4 regions of the Stutzerimonas sp. R40042 genome follow, and region 4 is predicted to be linked to each of the others. Evidence: predicted binding sites of a transcription regulator. Region 4 holds the regulator's gene; each other region holds the start of a gene.
What was found. Region 4 encodes FliA, which starts transcription of late flagellar genes. Its sites were predicted from a motif close to CTAAAGTTTNNNNNNNNNNNGCCGNTAA; they were not measured.
Positions count from the first base shown of each region.

Region 1: OUY36_RS05340 (methyl-accepting chemotaxis protein) is a predicted target of FliA. The motif match lies at 3,543-3,570, and genes of this name have one in related genera.
Region 2: OUY36_RS04175 (methyl-accepting chemotaxis protein) is a predicted target of FliA. The motif match lies at 2,231-2,258, and genes of this name have one in related genera.
Region 3: motA (flagellar motor stator protein MotA) is a predicted target of FliA. The motif match lies at 3,129-3,156, and genes of this name have one in related genera.

Region 1 is NZ_CP113258.1:1,134,858-1,140,020, forward strand. Features, by position in the region: gene OUY36_RS05320 (1-acyl-sn-glycerol-3-phosphate acyltransferase) at 1-28, opposite strand, end outside; gene OUY36_RS05325 (CPXCG motif-containing cysteine-rich protein) at 268-450, shown strand; gene OUY36_RS05330 (putative signal transducing protein) at 450-710, shown strand; gene OUY36_RS05335 (SOS response-associated peptidase) at 722-1,339, shown strand; gene OUY36_RS05340 (methyl-accepting chemotaxis protein) at 1,379-3,508, opposite strand; gene OUY36_RS05345 (M48 family metallopeptidase) at 3,906-4,724, shown strand; gene OUY36_RS05350 (ester cyclase) at 4,751-5,163, opposite strand, start outside.
Region 2 is NZ_CP113258.1:898,183-903,345, forward strand. Features, by position in the region: gene maiA (maleylacetoacetate isomerase) at 1-595, shown strand, start outside; gene OUY36_RS04170 (sodium-dependent transporter) at 677-2,137, shown strand; gene OUY36_RS04175 (methyl-accepting chemotaxis protein) at 2,331-4,220, shown strand; gene OUY36_RS04180 (type 1 glutamine amidotransferase domain-containing protein) at 4,342-5,025, shown strand; gene rimA (S6 modification regulatory phosphodiesterase RimA) at 5,029-5,163, opposite strand, start outside.
Region 3 is NZ_CP113258.1:4,130,442-4,135,604, reverse strand. Features, by position in the region: gene asd (archaetidylserine decarboxylase) at 1-710, opposite strand, end outside; gene OUY36_RS19545 (rhodanese-like domain-containing protein) at 722-1,537, opposite strand; gene OUY36_RS19540 (HDOD domain-containing protein) at 1,586-3,100, opposite strand; gene motA (flagellar motor stator protein MotA) at 3,265-4,116, shown strand; gene motB (flagellar motor protein MotB) at 4,126-5,127, shown strand; gene rsgA (small ribosomal subunit biogenesis GTPase RsgA) at 5,143-5,163, opposite strand, start outside.
Region 4 is NZ_CP113258.1:2,932,624-2,937,786, reverse strand. Features, by position in the region: gene flhA (flagellar biosynthesis protein FlhA) at 1-309, shown strand, start outside; gene flhF (flagellar biosynthesis protein FlhF) at 325-1,617, shown strand; gene fleN (flagellar synthesis regulator FleN) at 1,709-2,536, shown strand; gene fliA (RNA polymerase sigma factor FliA) at 2,554-3,279, shown strand; gene OUY36_RS13785 (chemotaxis response regulator CheY) at 3,354-3,728, shown strand; gene OUY36_RS13780 (protein phosphatase CheZ) at 3,752-4,546, shown strand; gene OUY36_RS13775 (chemotaxis protein CheA) at 4,558-5,163, shown strand, end outside.

The sequences.
Region 1 (5,163 bases), 1.8 Mb from region 4:
GTCGGATGGCTTCGAATTCGTCCATCATGCTCTCTGTAAAGGAAACGAGGAACGGGCCTGCAACGGGTGCGCAGGCAATTCGCGGAACGGACCGGAGCCGGCTGGCTCATACTCATCGAGTAAACGGCCGTTTCGCCGCATGCCTGTGAAACCCTGCGTGCGGCCCAGGGTGCCCAATTGCGGGACACACCGAGTCGGTCTTCTTAAAGGTTCGAATCAGCGACCTTTAAAGACGGCGATTATAGCGACAAGTCACGCGGAGGACTGATGCTGGAAACACAGCTCTTTCATTGCCCTTATTGCGGCGAGCCGGTCGAGGCCGTTCTCGATCTCAGCGCGGGCGATCAGCAGTACATTGAGGACTGCGCCGTGTGCTGCCGGCCGATCGTCTTCGATCTGCATACGGACGGCGAGCAGTGGCAGCTGGAAACCCGTGGGGAGGACGAATGATGCGGCGTATCTACGAGCCGCGCGATCTGCTGGAGGCGGAAATGCTCAGCGGCATGTTGGTTGCCGAGGGCATCGAGGCATTCCTGGCGGGCAGTCATCTGATCGGCGCCATGGGCGAACTGCCGGCGGCCGGGCTGCTGGGGCTGATGGTCGCGGATGAGGATGCCGAGCGGGCACGTCAGCTGATCGCTGCGTACAATGGCGCCGAGCCGTTGCCGGGCGATGAACCGGAGAGTTACCCCGGCGAACTGATCTGCTGACGAGTCTTTTTATGTGCGGTCGCTATGCCCTTTTCCGCTGGAGCCAGGACTTCGCTGCGTTGCCCGGTTTCCCCTCCGATCAGCAACCGCACTGGAGCCTCGCGCCTGGCGCTTCGGTGCTGCTGTTGCGCCAGGTCGATGCGCAGCTGCAGCTCAGCCGCGTGCGCTGGGGGCTGACGCCGGCCTGGCTTACCGATCTGACGCGCACGCCGGCCCAGGCGCGGGCGGAAACCATCAGCGAGCAGCCGATGTTCCGCGAGGCGTTTCGCCTGCGCCGCGGGTTGCTGCCAGCCAACGGCTTCTATGAATGGCGCGGCTCGGCGCGCAAGCGCCCCTATTGGGTGACCTGCGAAGGCTCGCTCGCCTATTTCGCCGCGCTCTGGGAAGCCTATCCGGTGCAGGGGCACACCTATCTCAGTGCTGCTGTCGTGACCCAGCCGGCGGCCACGCTGCGCCGGCCGCTGATCCTCGACGAGGCGGGGCAGGCGGCGTGGCTCGATCCCGCCACCCCTCCCGAAACGCTTCAGCAATTGTTGCTGCAACCAGCCCCGACGCTGCGCGAGCGGCCGCTGGCGACGCTGGTCAACGACCCGCGCCTCGATTCTCCAGAATGCCTCACCCCCGCTTGAGACATCCGCCTGGCTGCCCGGTCCTGCCGACAGCTCCGGTCAGACCCTGAACTGATTGATCAGGCGGCGCTGCTGCTCGGCCAGACGTGTCAGGCCGGCGCTGGCCTGGCTGGCTTCCTCGGCGCCACCGGCGACCTCCTGTGCGACCTGACCGATGTTGGTGACGTTGCGGTTGATGTCCTCGGCCACGGCGCTCTGTTCCTCGGCGGCGCTGGCGATCTGGTTGTTCATGTCGTTGATCAGCGAGACCGCCTGGGTGATTGCCTGCAGCGCTTCGGCAGCCGCATCGGCCTGCTCGACGCTGCGCTGGGTGCGGTTCTGACTCTGCTCCATCACCTGCACCACGTCCCGGGTGCCGTTCTGCAGCTGCTGGATCATCTGCTGAATCTCGCCGGTCGCCTGCTGCGTCTTCTGCGCGAGGTTGCGGACTTCGTCGGCCACGACGGCGAAGCCGCGGCCCTGCTCGCCAGCACGCGCCGCCTCGATCGCGGCGTTCAAGGCCAGCAGATTGGTCTGCTCGGCGATGCTGCGAATGGTGACCAGAATGGCGTCGATATTTTCGCTGTCGCGAGCCAGCGTCTGCACCACCTCCACTGCACGGCCGATCTCGTCGGCCAGTTCGGCGATGGTCGAGCCGGTGTCCTGGACGATATGCCGGCCCTGATTCGCGGCGCGGTCAGCATTGCCCGCCGCTTCGGCCGCCTGGGTCGCGTTGCGCGCCACGTCCTGAGCCGTTGCGGTCATTTCGTGCACAGCGGTGGCCACCAGCTCGATTTCCGCCAGTTGCGTCTGCACCCCCTTGTCGGTACGGATAGCGATGTCGGCGGTGTGCTCGGAAGCGTCGCTGACCTTCTGCACCGAGCCGACCACCTCGCCGATCATGCCCTGCAGGCGTGTCAGGAACGTGTTGAAACCGGTAGCGATCTGGCCCAGCTCGTTGCGACTGTCGATATGCAGGCGCTGGGTCAGGTCGCCTTCGCCCTGGCCGATGTTGTCCAGCATCACCACCATCTCGCGCAGCGGACGGGTGATACGCCGGCTGACCAGCCAGATTGCCAGCAGGCCGGCAAGGCCGATCAGCATGCCGATGACCAGCATGGTGGCCAGGCTGCTGCGGCTTTCCTCGCCGAGCGCCGCCATGAGCTGTTCCAGGTCCTTCATGACTTCGGCAATCGGTAGCTGCAGCATCAGTACCCAGCGGGCGTCGGTGCCGTCAAAGGAGAAAGGCAGGAACAATGCGACGTGGCCATTCGCCTGATCGATCTGATAATGGGTCTGGCCGGCCGGCAAGCGCTGGACGAGCGCCTGCTCCTCGGCGTCGAGGATCTGTGCTGCCGGCTTGCCGATCAGGCTCTTGTCGCTGCTGTAGGCGGCCAGGCGGCCGTTGTTCGAGATCAGCGCGATCTGCCCAACACCGCCATAGAGCTGTGCATTGGCATTGCTCAGCAGTTGCTGGATGAAGTCGACGCTGATGTCCGCGCCGACGATGCCATGGAATTTGCCGTCGACGATGATCGGCGCGTTGAACGAAGACAGTAGCGACGTTTTGCCATTCATCTCATAGGGCGCGGGATCGCCGACGCACGGTTTGAGTTGCTCGCGCGGGCACAGGTAGTACTCGCCGGCACGTACGCCGGTATCCAGCAGTCGGGTGTCTTCGATATCGGTGAGGCGGTCGACCAACAGCTCGCCGTTGCCGTCGCGGTATACCCAACTGGCGAAGCGACCGTCGACCATGCCCGGCTCGTCGCCGCGATACATCAGGTCGTTGGCATCCACGCCGTTGGGCTCCCAGGCGATATAGGTGCTGGTCAGCTCGGGATTCTCGATCAGAGTCTGGCGCGCGAGGTTGATCAGTTCCTCGCGCCGGAGATTGGCCATCGGCATGCCGTCGTCGCCGGTCAGCGCGGTGAGTGTGTGCACCCGCGCGAGGCTCGTGGCGATCTGCAGAGGTGCCTGCAATTGCGCCTGGATCCGGCTGACCTGGGTCTGGGCGAGCGCAGTGACGCGCTGCTCGACCATGCCGTCGATCAGCGAGCGGGTCCGCTCCTCGACCAGCGCCTGGCTGCGTATGCCGGAAACCATGGCATATAGCAGAAGTGCGGCGATCACGGCCAGGGTGCAGGCGCCGGCCAGCGCGGCAAAGGCGGTCTGGATGGATCGGAACATGTGCGGAACTCCAATTGCGCAGCGGATAGGCAGGCTATCGGCCGGATTTGCGACAACTGCAGCGGCACGTTCGGTTGCCTGACAGGTGGGCCCGCGATAGGGTCTGTTCCCGTTTCGTACGCGGCCGCGCCGGAGCCGTTTTTTGCGCGAGGCAAGGCACGAGGAGCGAAGTTTGGTCATTCCAAATAAGCGACAAGTAACGCCGCATCGCGCAAAAAACGGCCCGGCCCTGCGGGTTGCGCGGCAAATGGCGCCATGCGGCGTTGCGGGACTTGGCAAGGGAACCACCATTACCTGCGTCCCGCGCCTTGCCTGGCGCCATTTGGCGCAGCAACGTGGCTTGCGACGAAACGGGAACAGACCCTAGGATACGGCGCAGGTTTTCCGGAGAAACTCGATGTTCAAGCCGCACAGATTGTCGCTGTTGGCCGCTGCTGTCGTGCTGGCGGGCTGTCAGGCCGTCAACACCACCAGCGGCGGCGCCGTAGGCGTCGACCGCAAGCAGTACATGTTCAGCATGCTGTCGACCGAGCAGGTCAACCAGATGTATGCCCAGTCCTACCAGGAGACGCTCAGTGCGGCGTCGAGCAAGGGCGTGCTGGAGAAGAACAGTGCAATCGCCAAGCGGGTCAACGGCATTGCCCAGCGGCTGATCGCCAAGGTCGGAGTGTTCCGTCCCGATGCCACGCAATGGGACTGGCAGGTCAACGTCATCGACAGCCCGGAGCTCAACGCCAACTGCGGCCCGGGCGGCAAGATCATCTTCTACACCGGCCTGATCGAAAAGCTGAAACTCACCGACGACGAAATCGCGGCGGTGATGGGCCACGAGATCGCCCACGCATTGCGTGAGCACGGCCGCGAAGCCATGTCCAAGGCATACGGCGTGCAGATGGCGACTCAGTTGGGTTCGGCCATGGGTGTCGGTACGGGTGGCCTGCAGCTGGCGAACATGGGCGTCGAGTACCTGATGACGCTGCCCAACAGCCGCGGCAACGAGAACGAAGCGGACCTGATCGGTCTGGAACTGGCCGCCCGTGCCGGTTACAACCCGAACGCGGCGATCACGCTGTGGGAAAAAATGGCCTCGGCCGGTGGTTCGGCTCCGCCTGAGTTCATGAGCACCCACCCTTCCTCGGCGACTCGCACCGCGGCGCTGCGTGCCAATATTCCGAAAGTGATGCCGCTCTACGAGCAGGCCCGCAGCGGCCGCTGACCGAGGCGACGCTGCTCGCCGCCCGCTCAGGTCGGCGACAGCAGCGTCGAGAGAGGTGTTTCGATACCCAGCTGTTGGTGCACGCCTTCAAGATCGATCAACGTGTGAATTTCCTCGATATCTCCGGCCGGATTGAGCGTCCAGACGCTCATCGCGGCGATAGCGAGGATCTTGTCGGTGGCCGAATAGCCGAACAGCGGAGTCGCCAGTGTTCCCATCACCGTGCTCGAGGTGACCACCTTGTGGCCCTCGCAGATGCACTCGTCCACCACCACTTCCAGGTCCGGCATGGCGCTACGCACACTACGCACGAGCTCGGCGAAGCCTGCGCTGTTCAGCGGCTGGCCAATGAATGAGCCCTTGTAGGCGAAATACTTGCTCTGCATCTGTTCGGAAAGGGCCAGACGGCCCTTGTTCCAGCTCAGATCGATATGGTTGC
Region 2 (5,163 bases), 2.0 Mb from region 4:
GCTGAACCTCAAGGGTCTGGCCTACCGGCAGGTGCCGGTGCATCTGGTCAAGGACGGCGGCCAGCAGCGTGCGGCCGATTACCGCGCCCTCAACCCGCAGCAGCTGGTGCCGTTGCTGGTCGATGAAGCCAACGGCGGCGCGCGCATCAGCCAGTCGCTGGCGATCCTGGAGTACCTCGACGAGGTGTTTCCGGTGCCGGCCCTGTTGCCGGCCGATCCGGTCGAGCGCGCCCAGGTGCGCTCGCTGGCCATGCACATCGCCTGCGAGATCCATCCGCTGAACAACCTGCGCGTGCTGCAGTACCTCAGTGCCGAACTGGGCGTCGACGACGAGGCGAAGAACGCCTGGTACCGGCACTGGGTCGATCAGGGCCTCGCCGCCGTGGAAGCTGGCCTGGAATGTTTCGAGGGCAGGCTTTCCCTGAACGATCGGCCAGGTTATCTGGAGGCATGCCTGGTGCCGCAGGTATACAATGCGCGCCGTTTTGCCTGTGACCTCGCGGCGTATCCACGCATTCTCGAGATCGTCGCACGCTGCGAGACGCTTCCGGCCTTCCAGCAGGCCGCGCCGGAGGTGCAGCCCGACGCTCAATGAAAGACTGAATCCGCCTTGCACGCCGCCGCGCCCTGCGCGACGGTCCCGATCCCGTCACAGATAACAACAAACAGGTGACGTATGACTCGTGAAAAACCGAAGAACCTCTGGCTCTCGCGCTGGGGTTTCATCCTCGCGGCAACCGGCTCGGCCGTGGGCCTGGGCAACATCTGGAAATTCCCCTACATCACCGGCGAGTTCGGCGGTGGTGCCTTCGTATTGATGTACCTGCTGTGCATCCTCGCCATCGGCGTGCCGGTGATGATGTGCGAAATCGCCATCGGCCGCCGCGGCCGTGGCAGCCCGATCGACGCCATCGGCCGGGTAGTCCGCGAGAACAACGGCAATCCGCTGTGGAAGGCGGTGGGCGGCATGGCCATGACCGCCGGCTTCCTGATCCTCTGCTTCTATGTCGTGGTCGCCGGCTGGGCCTTCGCCTACACGGTGAAGATGCTCGACGGCTCGTTGGCCGCGACCAGCGTCGAGGCGCTCGGCGGCGTGTTCGAGGCGCACAACGCCAACCCGTGGGAACTCGGAGGCTGGAGCCTGCTGGTTGCGCTGCTGACCCTGTGGATCGTCGCCAAGGGCGTGCAGAAGGGTATCGAGAATGCGGTGCGCTGGATGATGCCGGGGCTGGCCGTGCTGCTGCTGATCCTCGTGGGCTACGCGGTGACCAGCGGCGGCTTCGATCAGGGCTTCGCCTTCCTGTTCAGCTTCGATACCTCGAAGATCACCGGCGAGGCGTTGCTGGCCGCGCTCGGCCACGCCTTCTTCACCCTGAGCCTGGCGTCCGGCGCGATCCTCACCTACGGCTCGTACATTCCGGATGACCAGTCCATCGCCCGCACCACCTTCATGGTCGCCATCGCCGATACCTGCGTGGCGCTGCTGGCGGGCCTGGCGATCTTCCCGATCATCTTCGCCAATGGCATGGACCCGACCGCCGGCCCTGGCCTGATCTTCATGAGCCTGCCGCTGGCCTTCCAGCAGATGCCGTTCGGTACCGCCTTCGGCGTGCTGTTCTTCGCCATGGTGTCGATCGCCGCGCTGACCTCGGCGATCTCCATGATCGAGGCCACCGTCGCCTACCTCAACGAGAAGCACGGCATTTCGCGGATGAAGGCGGCCATCGGTTCCGGCGTGGTGCTGCTGGTGATCAGCCTGCTGGCGATGCTCTCGTTCAACCTGCTGTCGGGCTGGACGCCGATGGGCAAGAACTTCTTCGACTGGCTGGATTACCTGACCTCGCGCTGGATGATGCCGCTGGGCGGGATCTTCACCGTGCTGCTGGCCGGCTACGCGCTGCGCAGCGAGATCATGCGCGACGAGCTGAACCTGCCGCCGCTGGGCTACGCGTTGTGGCTGTTCATGGTGCGTTACGTCTGCCCGGTGCTGATCCTCATGGTCTTCCTGCATGCGCTTGGCTGGCTGGGCTTCGACCCGTTGCAGCGCTGGTACTGGATCGCCGGAGCGATCGGTGCGCTGGCGGTGCTGGGTGAGCTGCTGCGCCCTCGGGTAATGCCGGCGCTGGCCGGTCGCTGAAGCCGCGTCAAGGCCGTGCGTGGTGCTCCGTTGGGTGCCACGCAAGCCGCTGGTCGGAAAGACGGCCCCCCGCTTGATCGTCGTCAACTGACCGTAAAGTTCCGCTGGACGAGGCCGACAGTTCAGGATGACAGCCAGGGAGGCACAGAGGACACGGATGCCCGCTTGCCCGAACCGTTCCGGACTCGCTGCCATGACCAACAGCCTCAAATTCAGTCACAAGATCCTGCTGGCCGCCTCCCTGGTGGTGATCGCGACCTTCGCGCTTTTCACGCTCTACAACGACTACCTGCAGCGCAATGCCATCCGCGCCAACCTCGAGAGCTACCTCGACGAGATGGGCGAGGTCACCGCGCACAACATTCAGAACTGGCTGTCTGGCCGGCTGGTCCTGCTGGAAAGCCTGGCGCAGAGTGTCGCCCGTGACAGCGCCAGCGAGCAGGTGGAGGCGCTGGTCAAGCAGCCCGCGCTGAGTTCGACCTTCGCTTTCAGCTACCTGGGCCGCGCCGATGGCGAGTTCATCGTGCATCCGCGCTTCGAGCTACCGGCGGGCTACGACCCGCGCCAGCGTCCCTGGTACAAGGATGCCGTGGCCGCCGGCCGCACGACGCTGACCGAGCCCTACCAGGACGCTGCCACCAATGAGCTGATCATCACCGCGGCGACCCCGGCGCAGGCCGGCGGTCAGGCGCTCGGCGTGGTCGGTGGTGACCTCAGCCTCAAGGTGCTGGTGGATATCATCAACGCCCTGGACTTCAACGGCATGGGCTATGCCTTCCTGGTCAGCGGTGACGGCAAGGTTCTGGTGCACCCGGACAGTCAGCGGGTGATGAAGTCGTTACGCGATATCTACCCGCAGAACACGCCATCGCTCGACAGCCGCTATGTCGAGGTACGGCTTGACGACTCCAACCGCATTCTCAGCTTCAGTCCGGTCAAGGGCCTGCCCTCGGTGCAGTGGTACGTCGGCATTTCGCTGGATCGTGACAAGGCCTATGCCGCACTGACCAGCTTCCGCACCACCGCGCTGATTGCGACCATTGCCGCAGTGGCCTTTATCCTGCTGCTGCTGGGCATGCTGATGCGCGTGCTGATGCGTCCGCTCAGGGACATGGGCCGCGCCATGGCAAACATCGCCGAAGGCGAGGGCGACCTGACCCGCCGCCTGGACGTGCAGTCCAAGGATGAGTTCGGTCAGCTGGCGACCGCCTTCAACCGCTTCGTCGAGCGTATTCACGAATCGATCCGCGAGGTGTCCTCGGCCACGTTGCAGGTCAACGAAGTGGCGCAACGCGTGCTCAGCGCTTCGAACGCATCGATGGCCAACTCCGACGAGCAGGCCAGCCGCACCAACAGCGTGGCGGCGGCAATCAACGAACTTGGCGCCGCCGCCCAGGAGATCGCCCGCAACGCGGCGGATGCCTCGCAGCATGCCAGCGGCGCGCGGCATCAGGCCGAGGACGGGCGCCAGGTGGTGGAGCAGAACATCGCCGCCATGCGCGAGCTGTCGGCGAAGATCAGCGCCTCCTGTTCGCAGATCGAGGCCCTGAATGCCAAGACTGTGGACATCGGCCAGATTCTCGAAGTGATCAAGGGCATTTCCGAGCAGACCAACCTGCTCGCGCTGAACGCAGCCATCGAGGCGGCGCGGGCCGGCGAGGCAGGCCGCGGCTTCGCCGTGGTCGCCGACGAGGTGCGCAACCTGGCGCACCGCACGCAGAGTTCGGCGCAGGAAATCCAGCAGATGATCGAACAGCTGCAGGTCGGCGCCGGTGCTTCGGTACAGACCATGACCGAAAGCCAGCGGCAGAGTGAATCCAGCGTCTCCATCGCCGACCGCGCCGGCGAGCGCCTCGGCGAGGTGACCCAGCGCATCGGCGAGATCGACGGCATGAACCAGTCGGTGGCCACCGCCACCGAAGAGCAGACCGCGGTGATCGAGTCGCTGAACATGGACATCACCGAGATCAACACGCTGAACCAGCAAGGCGTGGAGAACCTGCAGTCGACCCTGCGCGCCTGCGGCGATCTGGATCAGCAGGCGCGCCGCCTGAAGCAGCTGGTGGACAGCTTCCGTATCTGACCTGAACGGGGTTTAGAAGGGCGCTGCGGCGCCCTTTTTCATGGATGTGATTTGGCCGCGGAGCAATGCGCCCAGAACGGCAGTCTCACCTGTTCACGTCGCGCTTCACCAAGGAGGCTCCATGAAAATTCTCATCGTGCTCACGTCCCACGACCAGCTGGGTGACACCGGCAAAAAGACCGGCTTCTGGCTGGAGGAATTCGCCGCGCCGTACTACGTCTTCAAGGATGCCGGAGCGCAGGTGGTGCTCGCCTCGCCCGAGGGTGGCGAGCCGCCGCTCGACCCGAAGAGCGACCAGCCCGACGCCCAGACCGAGGCCACCGAGCGCTTCAACGGGGACGGCGAGGCGCAGACGCTGCTGGCCAACACCTATCGTCTGGATCAGGTCTCGGCCGAGGATTTCGATGCGGTGTTCTACCCCGGCGGCCATGGTCCGCTGTGGGACCTGGTGACCAACCCGACGTCCATCGCCCTGCTCGAGTCCTTCGTCAAGTCAGACAAGCCGATAGGCGCGGTCTGCCATGCACCGGCGGCGTTGACCGAGGTGCGCGGCAAGGGTGGCGAGTATCTGGTCAAGGGCAAGCGCGTCACCGGCTTTACCAATGGTGAGGAGGCGGGGGTGGAGTTGACCGATGTGGTGCCGTTCCTGCTCGAGGACCGCCTGCGCGAGCGCGGTGGGCAGTACAGCAAGGGCGCCGACTGGACACCCTATGTGCAGGTCGATGGGCTGCTGGTGACGGGGCAGAATCCGGCGTCATCCGAGGCGGCCGCGCAGGAGCTGCTCAAGCTGCTGCGCGTGGGCTAGGCATCACTGCGGCCAGGCGAGCTGTTCCGCCTGACCGCAGGCCTCGAACAGCGGCCGGCTGAACAGGTAGCCCTGCATCAGATGGATGCCGAGATCGAACAGCGCGCTGCATTCGTCGGCGGTCTCGACGCCTTCGCC
Region 3 (5,163 bases), 1.2 Mb from region 4:
ATCGGTGCGCGCGCGGTTTCGTCGTAACGGAAGGTCCGGAGGCTGCGCTTGGGCGGCGTGACCAGTCCGGCCCAGACCGTTTCGATGCTGGCAACGATCATCGCGCCGACCAGCACCATCGCCATCGGCCCATGCTCGGTGTCGAACAGGCAGACCACCCGCTCGTTGCGCGCGAACAGCTCCGGTACCCCCTGGGCGGTAACGGTGTTCACCGAGAAGATCCGTCCCGGTACATAGACCATCTCGCGCAGCGTGCCGCTGACCGGCATATGCACACGGTGATAATCCTTGGGCGACAGGTACACGGTAGCGAATGCGCCGCCCATGAACGGCGCCGCGCGCTCATGATCGCCGCCGAGCAACTCCATGGCGCTGAAGCTGTGCCCCTTGGCCTGGAAGATGCGGCCCTGCTCGATGCGGCCTAGCTGGCTGATGGCCCCGTCGCAGGGGTTGAGGATGGCGCCAGGCGTGGTATCTAGAGGGCGCGCGCCATCTTTCAACGCGCGGGTAAAAAAGGCGTTGAAATGTTCGTAGGCCGTAGGTTCTTCCGTCTGGGCCTCGCGCATGTCGACTTGGAAATGGCGGACGAACCACTTGATGAAGGTGTTCTTCACCCAGGGCAGCCGGCATTCGGCCAGGCAGCCGGCCAGTCGTGAGATCAGGTGATGCGGCAGCAGATACTGGCTGGCGACGAACAGGCGTTCTTTCATGTTGGTCCTTTTCATTGCTGCACCGGGGTGTCAGGCAGGTTGCCCCATTCGGCCCAGGAGCCGGCGTAGCCTTTGACGCGCGGATAGCCCAGCGCCTTGGCTATCAGGTAGGTGAGGCCTGAGCGATGGTGGGTTTGACAATGGGTGATGATTTCCTTCTCCGGCACGATCCCGAGTGCCCGCAGGTGCTCGGCGATGTCCTCGCGGATGCGCAGCGAACGTGCTGGGTCCATGGCGGCGGTCCACTCGAAGTTGACCGCCCCGGGGATGTGGCCACCGCGGGCGGCGAACAGCTTTTCGCCGCGGTATTCAGCCGGTGAGCGAGCGTCCCATATAGCCAGGTCGTCCGCGCCGAGGCGGCTCTCGATGTAGGTGCGGGTGGCGGTGGGTGCTTCGTCGAGCGTCAGGCTCGGGTGGCCGGCGGCGGCCGCGGGTACCTGCTGGGTGAGTGACCGACCCTCGGCCAGCCAGGCGTGCAGGCCGCCGTTGAGGTAGTGGTAGTGGTGATGGCCGATCACATCCAGCAGCCAGACGAAGCGCCCGGCCCAGCCGCCGCCCTCGTCGTCGTAGACCACATAGACCGCGTCGGGGCGATGTCCCAGTGCGCCGAACAGCTGCTGCAGCTGCGCGATGTCGGGAAGCAGGCCGGGCGCTGGCGGTTGGCCGAGCTGGGTCTGCTTGGGGTCGACGAAGCGAGCACCCAGCAGATGGCCTTCGGCATAGCGAGCGGCGCTCGTCAGATCGACCAGAATCAGTTCCGGCGCATCGAGGCGAGCGGCCAGATCGGCAGGCTCGATCACCAGCGGCAGGTGGGAAAAGACGGACACGGCGGGCCTCGACTCAGTCATGGAAGGGACGAAGTCTAGCGAAAAAGATCAGCCCCCGCGCCTGCTGAAGTTGCTCAGTGCGCGCTCGATGCACTGGGATGTTTTAACGAATGTTTGCAGTACCGCGTCCGACATGGGCGCGCCGTTCTGATCGGCAACGATGAGCATCAGCACTCGCCCGTCGACTCCCAGCGAGCGCAACAGCAGGTGCTCGCCGGCGAACAGTTTCTTGAGCGTGCCGGGCAAGAGGGCCGAGAACTGCGCCATGTTGGATGGTTGCAGTCGCAGCTGGGCAGGTTTTTCCAGCAGGCGCCGAACAATCTGGCTCTGCTCCGGAGCGAGCGTCAGGCGCGCGGCATCGGCAGGCAGGCCGTTGCCCTGCTGGCTGACCAGGCGATTCTGCTTGCGGTCGACCAGCATCACCAGTGAGCGCTGAAGGCCGGCGCAGTTCAGTGCGCGGCTGGCTGTGGCAGTCAGTTGCAGGATGTTGCTGAACGGTGAGGGATCGCCCAGCAGGCGGCGACATTGGTCGCGCCACTCTGCCAGGTCGGCCGCGCTCGGGATCGGTGCTTCGCGCAGGGTCTGGAAGCGGCTGCCGGTTGGCCACAGCAGGCCCTGGGCCGGGTGCCAGAGGTCGGTCGGGCCGAACTCGCGGGCACTGATGACCGCTTGCTGGTGCACCATCTGTTGCATCTCGTCCAGCGGCACCTGCAGGTACAGTCCGGCCAGCCGCTGCCAGCGCAGGCTGTGCACGCCGCTCCAGCTGTGGTGTGCCGATAGCGCCAAGCCGTTGGCCAGCACGATGGTGTTGCTCGGCAATGTAAGCCAGCGGCGTAGCTCGGGGTCGGCGTCGAGCATCTGCTGCTGGTGCAGCGGGTGTTCGTTGTCGTGGGCGATATGCAGGGCTCTGATCAGCCGGCGCCGATCGGCACCGAGCAGGCGATAGCCCTGAGCGATCCAGTCGGGTAGACGCCAATGCTCGGCAAGCCTGAGGCACAGCTCCAGCAGGGAAACGCCGAGCAGTTCGCGCTCGACGCGGCTGGCTGGTTCGCCCTTGACCAATACCCGCTGTTCCCAACTTTCCAGCAGATGCGGATAGGTGCCGATCAGTGCCCAGGCCGGCGCCAGAAACAGCAGGCTGCCCCAGTGGATGTCCTGCCACAGCCGGGCCAGGCGGGCGGCGAACAGTCCGTTGGCCTGCTGGCTGGCATGGCGGCTGATCAGTACCAGTTGCCGCAGCGGTCGCGGCATGTCGGCCGCCTCCATCGCCGGAATGCGCGCCAGCAATGCTTCAGCGCGCTGCACGCCGATGCGGCTGAGTGCGACCTCCAGGCTTTCGGCCGGCTGGCCATCGCCGATGCCGCGGTTGGCCTCTTGAATGAAGCGCAGCGCCAGCACCGGGCTGTCCTGGATGAGCTCGGCGATCTGCCGCATCGACTTGCTGCTGTCGCGCAACGCCAGGCGAACCCGTTCATGAACGGCGGCAAAGGCGGGCAGGGGAGCATCGTCGAGTGCCTTGATCCAGGCGGGCAGGGTGCGTGGTAGCGGGGGTGTGGTGGTCATGGCCGAACTAGCTTTTCATCGGGATGGCCTTTAGTCTGGCGCAAAAGTTCCGATAACCAGAACAATTCTTCCAACATTCCTTCTGCAAGGCCGTACGGCGGGGTTTTGCGGCAGTTGTTGCCGCAGTCCGAACGGCTCGTAATCAGGTTCCAGACGTACCTCCTATGGTCAAAATCATCGGCATCATCGTCGTGTTCGCCAGCGTGCTGGGCGGGTTCGTACTATCCGGCGGCAAGATCGGCGCGCTCATCCATCCCTTCGAGGTGATGATCATCGGCGGCGCGGCGCTGGGTGGCTTCCTGCAGGCCAACCCGGGCAGCACCACCAAGATCGTTTTCAAGAAGTCGCTGAAGATGTTCAGCACGCGCTTCACCAATACCTATTATCTAGAAGTGCTCAGCCTGCTCTATTCGATCCTGAACAAGAGCCGCCGCGAGGGCATGATGGCCATCGAGGCCGATCTTGAGGATCCGGCCGCCAGTCCGCTGTTCAGCAAGTACCCCGGCTTCCTGCAGGACGAGCGGATGACCGCCTTCACCTGCGATTATCTGCGCATCATGTCCTCCGGCAACATGGCGCCGCACGAACTCGAAGGCTTGTTCGACATGGAGCTCAACAGCCTGAAGGAAGAACTCGAGCACCCATCTCACGCCGTCAGCAAGGTCGCTGATGGTTTGCCGGCGATGGGTATCGTCGCGGCGGTACTGGGTATCGTGATCACCATGTCGATCCTCGCCGAGGCGGATAACGCCATGATCGGCTACAAGGTCGGCTCGGCGCTGGTCGGTACCTTCCTTGGCATTCTTGCTTCCTACGGATTCTTTGGGCCGCTGGCCGCGGCGTTGGAGCACGACGCCAAGGAAGAGCTCAACGTCTACGAGGCAATCAAGGCGACGTTGGTCGCCTCGGCCTCGGGTATGCCGCCGACGCTGGCCGTCGAGTTCGGCCGCAAGGTTCTCTATCCGGCGCACCGCCCGAGCTTCTCCGAGCTCGAGCAAGCCATGCGTGGCAGCTAAAGGTTCGCCATGGACAATACCCAACCGATCATCGTCAAGCGGGTCAAGAAGGTCGCTGGCGGTCATCACGGTGGCGCCTGGAAGATCGCCTTCGCCGACTTCGCCACGGCGATGATGGCGTTCTTCCTTGTGATGTGGCTGATGAGTTCGGCCACGCCGGAACAGAAGAAACTCATCTCCGGCTATTTTCAGGACCCCATCGGGTTCACCGAAAGCGCCAGCCCCCATGTCATCGATCTGGGCGGCACGCCGACGCCTTCGCCGGACCGCACCCTCAATCCCGAGCTGGAGCCGGCGCAGAGCGAGGCGCAGATCGACGCCCAGCAGGCCGAGACGTTCGCCGAGCAGATCGAGCGCGAGCGGCTGGAGTTGCTGCTGCAGGAACTGCAGAACAAGGTCGACGAGAACCCCGAGCTGCAGAAGTTCAAGGACCAGATCCTCTTCGAGATCACCCAGGATGGCCTGCGCATCCAGATCATGGATGCCGAGAACCGACCGATGTTCGCCCTCGGCAGCGCCCAGCTGCAGCCTTACTTCGAGGACATCCTGCTGGCGCTGGTGGACACCATCGCCGCCGTGCCGAACAAGATCAGCATCAGCGGACACACCGACGCCAAGCCGTTTTCCGGGCGCGGCGATTTCGGCAACTGGGAGCTATCGGCCAGCCGCGCCAATGCCGCGCGCCGCACGCTCGTAGCAGGTGGGTATCCCGAGGAGCAGATTGCGCGGGTGGTGGGCTATGCCTCATCGGCACTGTTCGATCGCAAGGATCCGTTCAACCCGGTGAACCGTCGCATCGATATCCTGGTGCTGACAAAGAAGGCGCAGCGTTCGATCGAGGGCGAGCAGCCCGGCGCGCAGCGCGACGATGAGGGCGGTGCGGTGCCTGCCCAGTCTTCGCCCGGCGCGACAGCACCCGTCGAGGAGCCGTTGCAGCCCGAACAGCTGCGCGAGCGGCTGAACATCTTCGAAGACGGGGTGCTGCAATTCGGCCAACCCGACGGTCGCTGACCGGCCGGGATGAACTCAGTAGTCCGATTCCGGCAG
Region 4 (5,163 bases):
CCTGTGATCACCCTCGAGCCCCGATTGGAACAGATCTTGCTCAATAGCCTGCAGAAGGCTGGGCAGGGCTCCGATGACGGCATCCTGCTGGAGCCGGGAATGGCCGAAAAGTTGCAACGGTCTCTGGTAGAAGCGGCACAGCGTCAAGAAATGCTCGGCAAACCGGCGGTTCTGCTGGTCGCCGGCCCGGTCAGGGCGATGCTGTCGCGGTTCGCAAGGCTGGCAGTGCCGAACATCCATGTTCTGGCCTACCAGGAAATACCGGACAACAAGCAGGTCACCATCGTCTCGACGGTGGGTCAGAATTAACCGAGGGTACAGGCCATGCAGGTCAAACGTTTCTTCGCCGCCGATATGCGCATCGCCATGAAGATGGTGCGTGACGAGCTGGGCGCCGATGCCGTGATCATCGGCAATCGCCGGGTGGCCGGTGGCGTCGAGCTGACGGCCGTACTCGACTACCCGATGCAGTCCGCGCCGGCAGCGACCAAGCCCAATCCTGCGCTTGAAGCTGAGCTGCGCAAGACGCAATCGCGCCTGGCCAGTGCCCATGCCGAACTGAGCGCCGCGCCGCAGGCAAAGATGCAGGATCGTCAACTGCTTGACGAGAAGCCGGCCGCCGTGGCGCCGAGCGCTCAGCCCGAGCCGGCTGCCGCGCCGTCCGCCGCCGTCGATCCGCGCGCGATCGAGGCGATGTATTCTGAGCTGCACGGTCTGCGTGAGCTAATCGAGGTGCAGCTCGGCTCGATCGCCTGGGGGCAGGAGCAGAGCCGCCGTCCGCAGCAGGCCAGCCTCTGGCGTCGGCTGCAGCGCCTCGGCCTGCCGGCCGAACTGTCGCGCAGCCTGCTGGAAAAGGTCGCGACCATCAACGATCCGCGTCAGGCCTGGCGCATGGTGCTGGCCTATATGGCGCAGGCGATCAAGGTCAGCAAGCAGGAGCCGCTGGAAGAGGGCGGAGTGATTGCGCTGGTCGGCCCGGCCGGTGTTGGCAAGACCACCACCCTGGCCAAGCTCGCGGCCCGTTACGTACTCAAGTACGGCGCACAGAACATCGCCGTGGCGAGCATGGACAACTACCGGATCGGCGCGCAGGAGCAGCTCAAGACGCTTGGGCGTATCCTCGACGTACCGGTGCTGCAGATCGACCCGAGCCAGCCATTGAGCAAGACGCTGGCGCCGCTGGCCCGCAAGCGCGTGATCCTGATCGACACCGCCGGCCTGCCGGCCAGCGATCCGACCTTGCGCAAGCAGCTCGAAGCGCTGTCGGATCGCGGTGTGAAATCCAAGAACTATCTGGTGTTGGCGGCGACCAGCCAGAGTCAGGTACTCAAGGCGGCATGGCACAACTATCGTCGCTGCGGCCTGGCGGGTTGTATCCTGACCAAGCTGGACGAGGCAGGCAGCCTCGGCGATGTGCTCGGTCTCACGATCAGCCAGCATTTGCCGATAGCCTACCTCGCCGATGGCCCGCGGATTCCGGATGACCTGCATCTGCCCCGTAGCCACCAGCTGGTCAGCCGTGCGGTAAGCCTGCAATCAGGCGAGGAGCCGAGCGAAGAGGCCATGGCGGACATGTTCGCCGGGTTGTACAACGGCTCGTCACGGCGGGCCGGATGATCAAGCGAGTGCGGTACCAGAATGAACCAGATGCGTGCCATGCGGGCGCATCGCCGGCCGTATGGCCCCAGCAAGATATAGGCGTGTGAACATGGGTATGCATCCCGTACAGGTGATTGCGGTGACCGGCGGCAAGGGTGGCGTCGGCAAGACCAACGTGTCGGTCAATCTGGCGCTGGCGCTGGCCGATCTGGGCCGGCGTGTGGTGTTGCTCGACGCCGACCTGGGTCTGGCCAACGTCGACGTCCTGCTTGGCCTGACCAGCAAGCGAACCCTGGCCGATGTGATCGCCGGTGAGTGCGATCTGCGCGATGTGCTGATTCAGGGCCCCGGCGGTATCCGTATCGTGCCCGCGGCATCCGGGACGCAGAGCATGGTACAGCTGTCGTCCCTGCAGCATGCCGGTCTGATCCAGGCATTCAGTGAGCTGGGCGATGAGCTGGACGTGCTGATCATCGATACCGCGGCCGGTATTGGTGATTCGGTGGTCAGCTTCGTGCGTGCCGCGCAGGAAGTGCTGCTGGTCGTCACAGATGAACCCACGTCCATCACCGATGCCTATGCTCTGATCAAATTGCTCAACCGTGACTACGGCATCAGTCGTTTCCGGGTGTTGGCCAACATGGCGCATGCACCCCAGGAAGGTCGCAACCTGTTCGCCAAGCTGACCAAGGTCACCGAGCGTTTTCTCGATGTGGCGCTGCAGTATGTCGGCGCCGTGCCCTACGACGAGGCCGTACGCAAGGCGGTACAAAAGCAGCGTGCCGTCTATGAAGCCTATCCGCGCTCCAAATGCGCGCTGGCCTTCAAGGCCATTGCGCAGAAGATCGATACCTGGCCGTTGCCCGCTACCCCGCGCGGCCATCTCGAATTCTTCGTCGAGCGCCTCATCAGTCCCGCTTCAGAAAGCCACGAATGACAGGTGCCGGATCCGCTATGTATTACAGCAAGGCTCAGGCAAAGGATGCTCAATATCGCCTGATCGATCAGTACGCGCCGTTGGTCAAGCGTATCGCTTACCACCTTCTGGCGCGTCTGCCTGCGAGTGTGCAGGTGGACGACCTGATCCAGGCTGGAATGATCGGACTGCTGGAAGCAGCGAAGAAGTACGACGCCGGCAAGGGCGCCAGTTTTGAAACCTACGCCGGCATCCGCATCCGCGGCACCATGCTCGACGAGGTGCGCAAGGGCGATTGGGCGCCACGCTCGGTGCATCGCAACTCGCGCATGGTCAGCGAGGCGATCCGCGCCATCGAAGCGAAAACCGGTCGTGACGCTAAAGATCATGAAGTTGCGGCCGAACTTAAGCTTAGTCTCGATGAGTATTACAGCATCCTCGGCGATACCCTCGGCAGCCGACTGTTCAGCTTCGACGACCTGCTGCAGGAAGGCGAGCATGGCGAGCTGCAGGAGGATGCCGGCAGCACGCACCCCGAGCCTTTCCGCGATCTGGAGGACGAACGTTTCCAGTTGGCGCTGGCAGAAGCCATCGCCAACCTGCCGGAGCGCGAGAAGCTGGTGCTGTCGTTGTATTACGACGAAGAGCTGAACTTGAAGGAAATCGGTCAGGTGCTGGGAGTCAGCGAGTCGCGTGTGAGCCAGTTGCATAGCCAGTGTGCGGCGCGCCTGCGTGCGCGCCTCGGTGAATGGCGCGCCAATTGACGATTGTTTGCGGTATGACGTGCTCGGTTTGCTGAGGCATTTTGGGACTTACGGAGGTCGACTTGGACAAGAACATGAAAATCCTCATCGTCGATGACTTCTCGACGATGAGACGAATCATCAAGAACCTCTTGCGTGACCTGGGGTTCACCAACACCGCCGAAGCGGACGATGGCACCACCGCGCTGCCGATGCTCAAGAGCGGCAGCTTCGACTTTCTCGTCACCGACTGGAACATGCCGGGCATGAGCGGTATCGATCTGCTGCGTACCGTGCGTGCCGACGAGCGCCTCAAGCACCTGCCGGTGCTGATGGTCACTGCCGAAGCCAAGCGCGACCAGATCATCGAGGCGGCACAGGCCGGCGTAAACGGCTATGTGGTCAAGCCTTTCACTGCCCAGGTGCTCAAGGAGAAGATCGAGAAGATCTTCGAGCGCGTCAACGGCTGAAGCAGCAACGCCGCGAGGGCACTATGACGCAAGCAGATCAGAGCCTGGCAGAGTTCGAAGCGACTCTGAAGGCCAACGCCCCTAAGTTGATTGAAAGCCTGCAGCAGGGCCGCTTCGATGAAGCGACGCAGATGTTCAATGAACTCAGCCAGGCGCGTAATCACAGTCTCTATCAGGAAGTCGGCAAGCTCACCCGCGAGCTGCACAACGCCATCGTCAAACTCGAGATGGATACCTGTGCCACTGGCGGCGATCCGTCACCGATCACCGACGCGACCGATCGCCTGTCCTATGTGGTGGAGATGACCGAGAAGGCCGCCAACCGCACCATGGATCTGGTGGAGGAATCGGCGCCGCTGGTCAACTACGTTAGCTACGAGGCCCAGAGCCTGACGGCCGACTGGCAGCGATTCATGCGCCGCGAAATGGATGCTGAACAGTTCCGTGGGCTGGTCAAGCGCATCGACCAGTACCTCAAGCGCAGCATGAACGATGGTAGCCAGCTGTCGCAGAACCTCAGCGAAATCATGCTGGCCCAAGATTTCCAGGACCTGACCGGCCAGGTCATCAAGCGTGTCACCCGACTGATCACCGAGCTTGAAAGCAATCTGCTCAATCTCGTCCTGATGGCGGGGCAGGTCGACCGCGTGGCTGGCATCCAGCACGACCGTGATGCCATGCGCGCCGAGCAAGAGAAGAAAAAACAAGAAAAATCGCCTTCCAATGGTGAAGGTCCGCAGATGCATGCCGATATGCGTGAAGACGTCGTTTCCGGCCAGGACGATGTCGATGATCTGCTTTCAAGCCTGGGCTTTTAGGGGAAGTGAATATGAGCTTCGACGCCGATGAAGAAATTCTCCAGGACTTCCTGGTAGAGGCCGGCGAGATTCTCGAACTATTGTCCGAGCAACTCGTGGAGCTGGAAAGCAGCCCCGATGACATGGCGTTGCTCAATGCGATTTTTCGCGGGTTCCATACGGTCAAGGGCGGTGCGGGCTTTCTTCAGCTTCATGAGCTGGTGGAATGCTGCCACATTGCCGAAAACGTCTTCGACATCCTGCGCAAGGGTGAGCGTCGAGTCGATTCCGAACTGATGGACGTCGTTCTGCAGGCGCTCGACGCCGTGAACGCGATGTTCAGCCAGGTCCGTGAACGCGTCGAACCTACTCCTGCCTCGCCGGAACTGCTGGCCGCATTGGCCCGTCTGGCCGAGCCTGCATCCGACGACGAAGCACCTGCCGCCGCAGCGCCCCAGGCGATCGCCGAGCCTGTGAGCGAAGGCGCCGACAGCGATTTCGAGCAGCTGCTGGATGCGATCGAACCGCCCGCTGTCGAGCCGCTGGCATCCGCCGATACAGGCACCGTGGCTGACGAAATCACCGATGATGAGTTCGAGTCGTTGCTCGATCAGTTGCATGGCAAGGGCAAGTTCGAG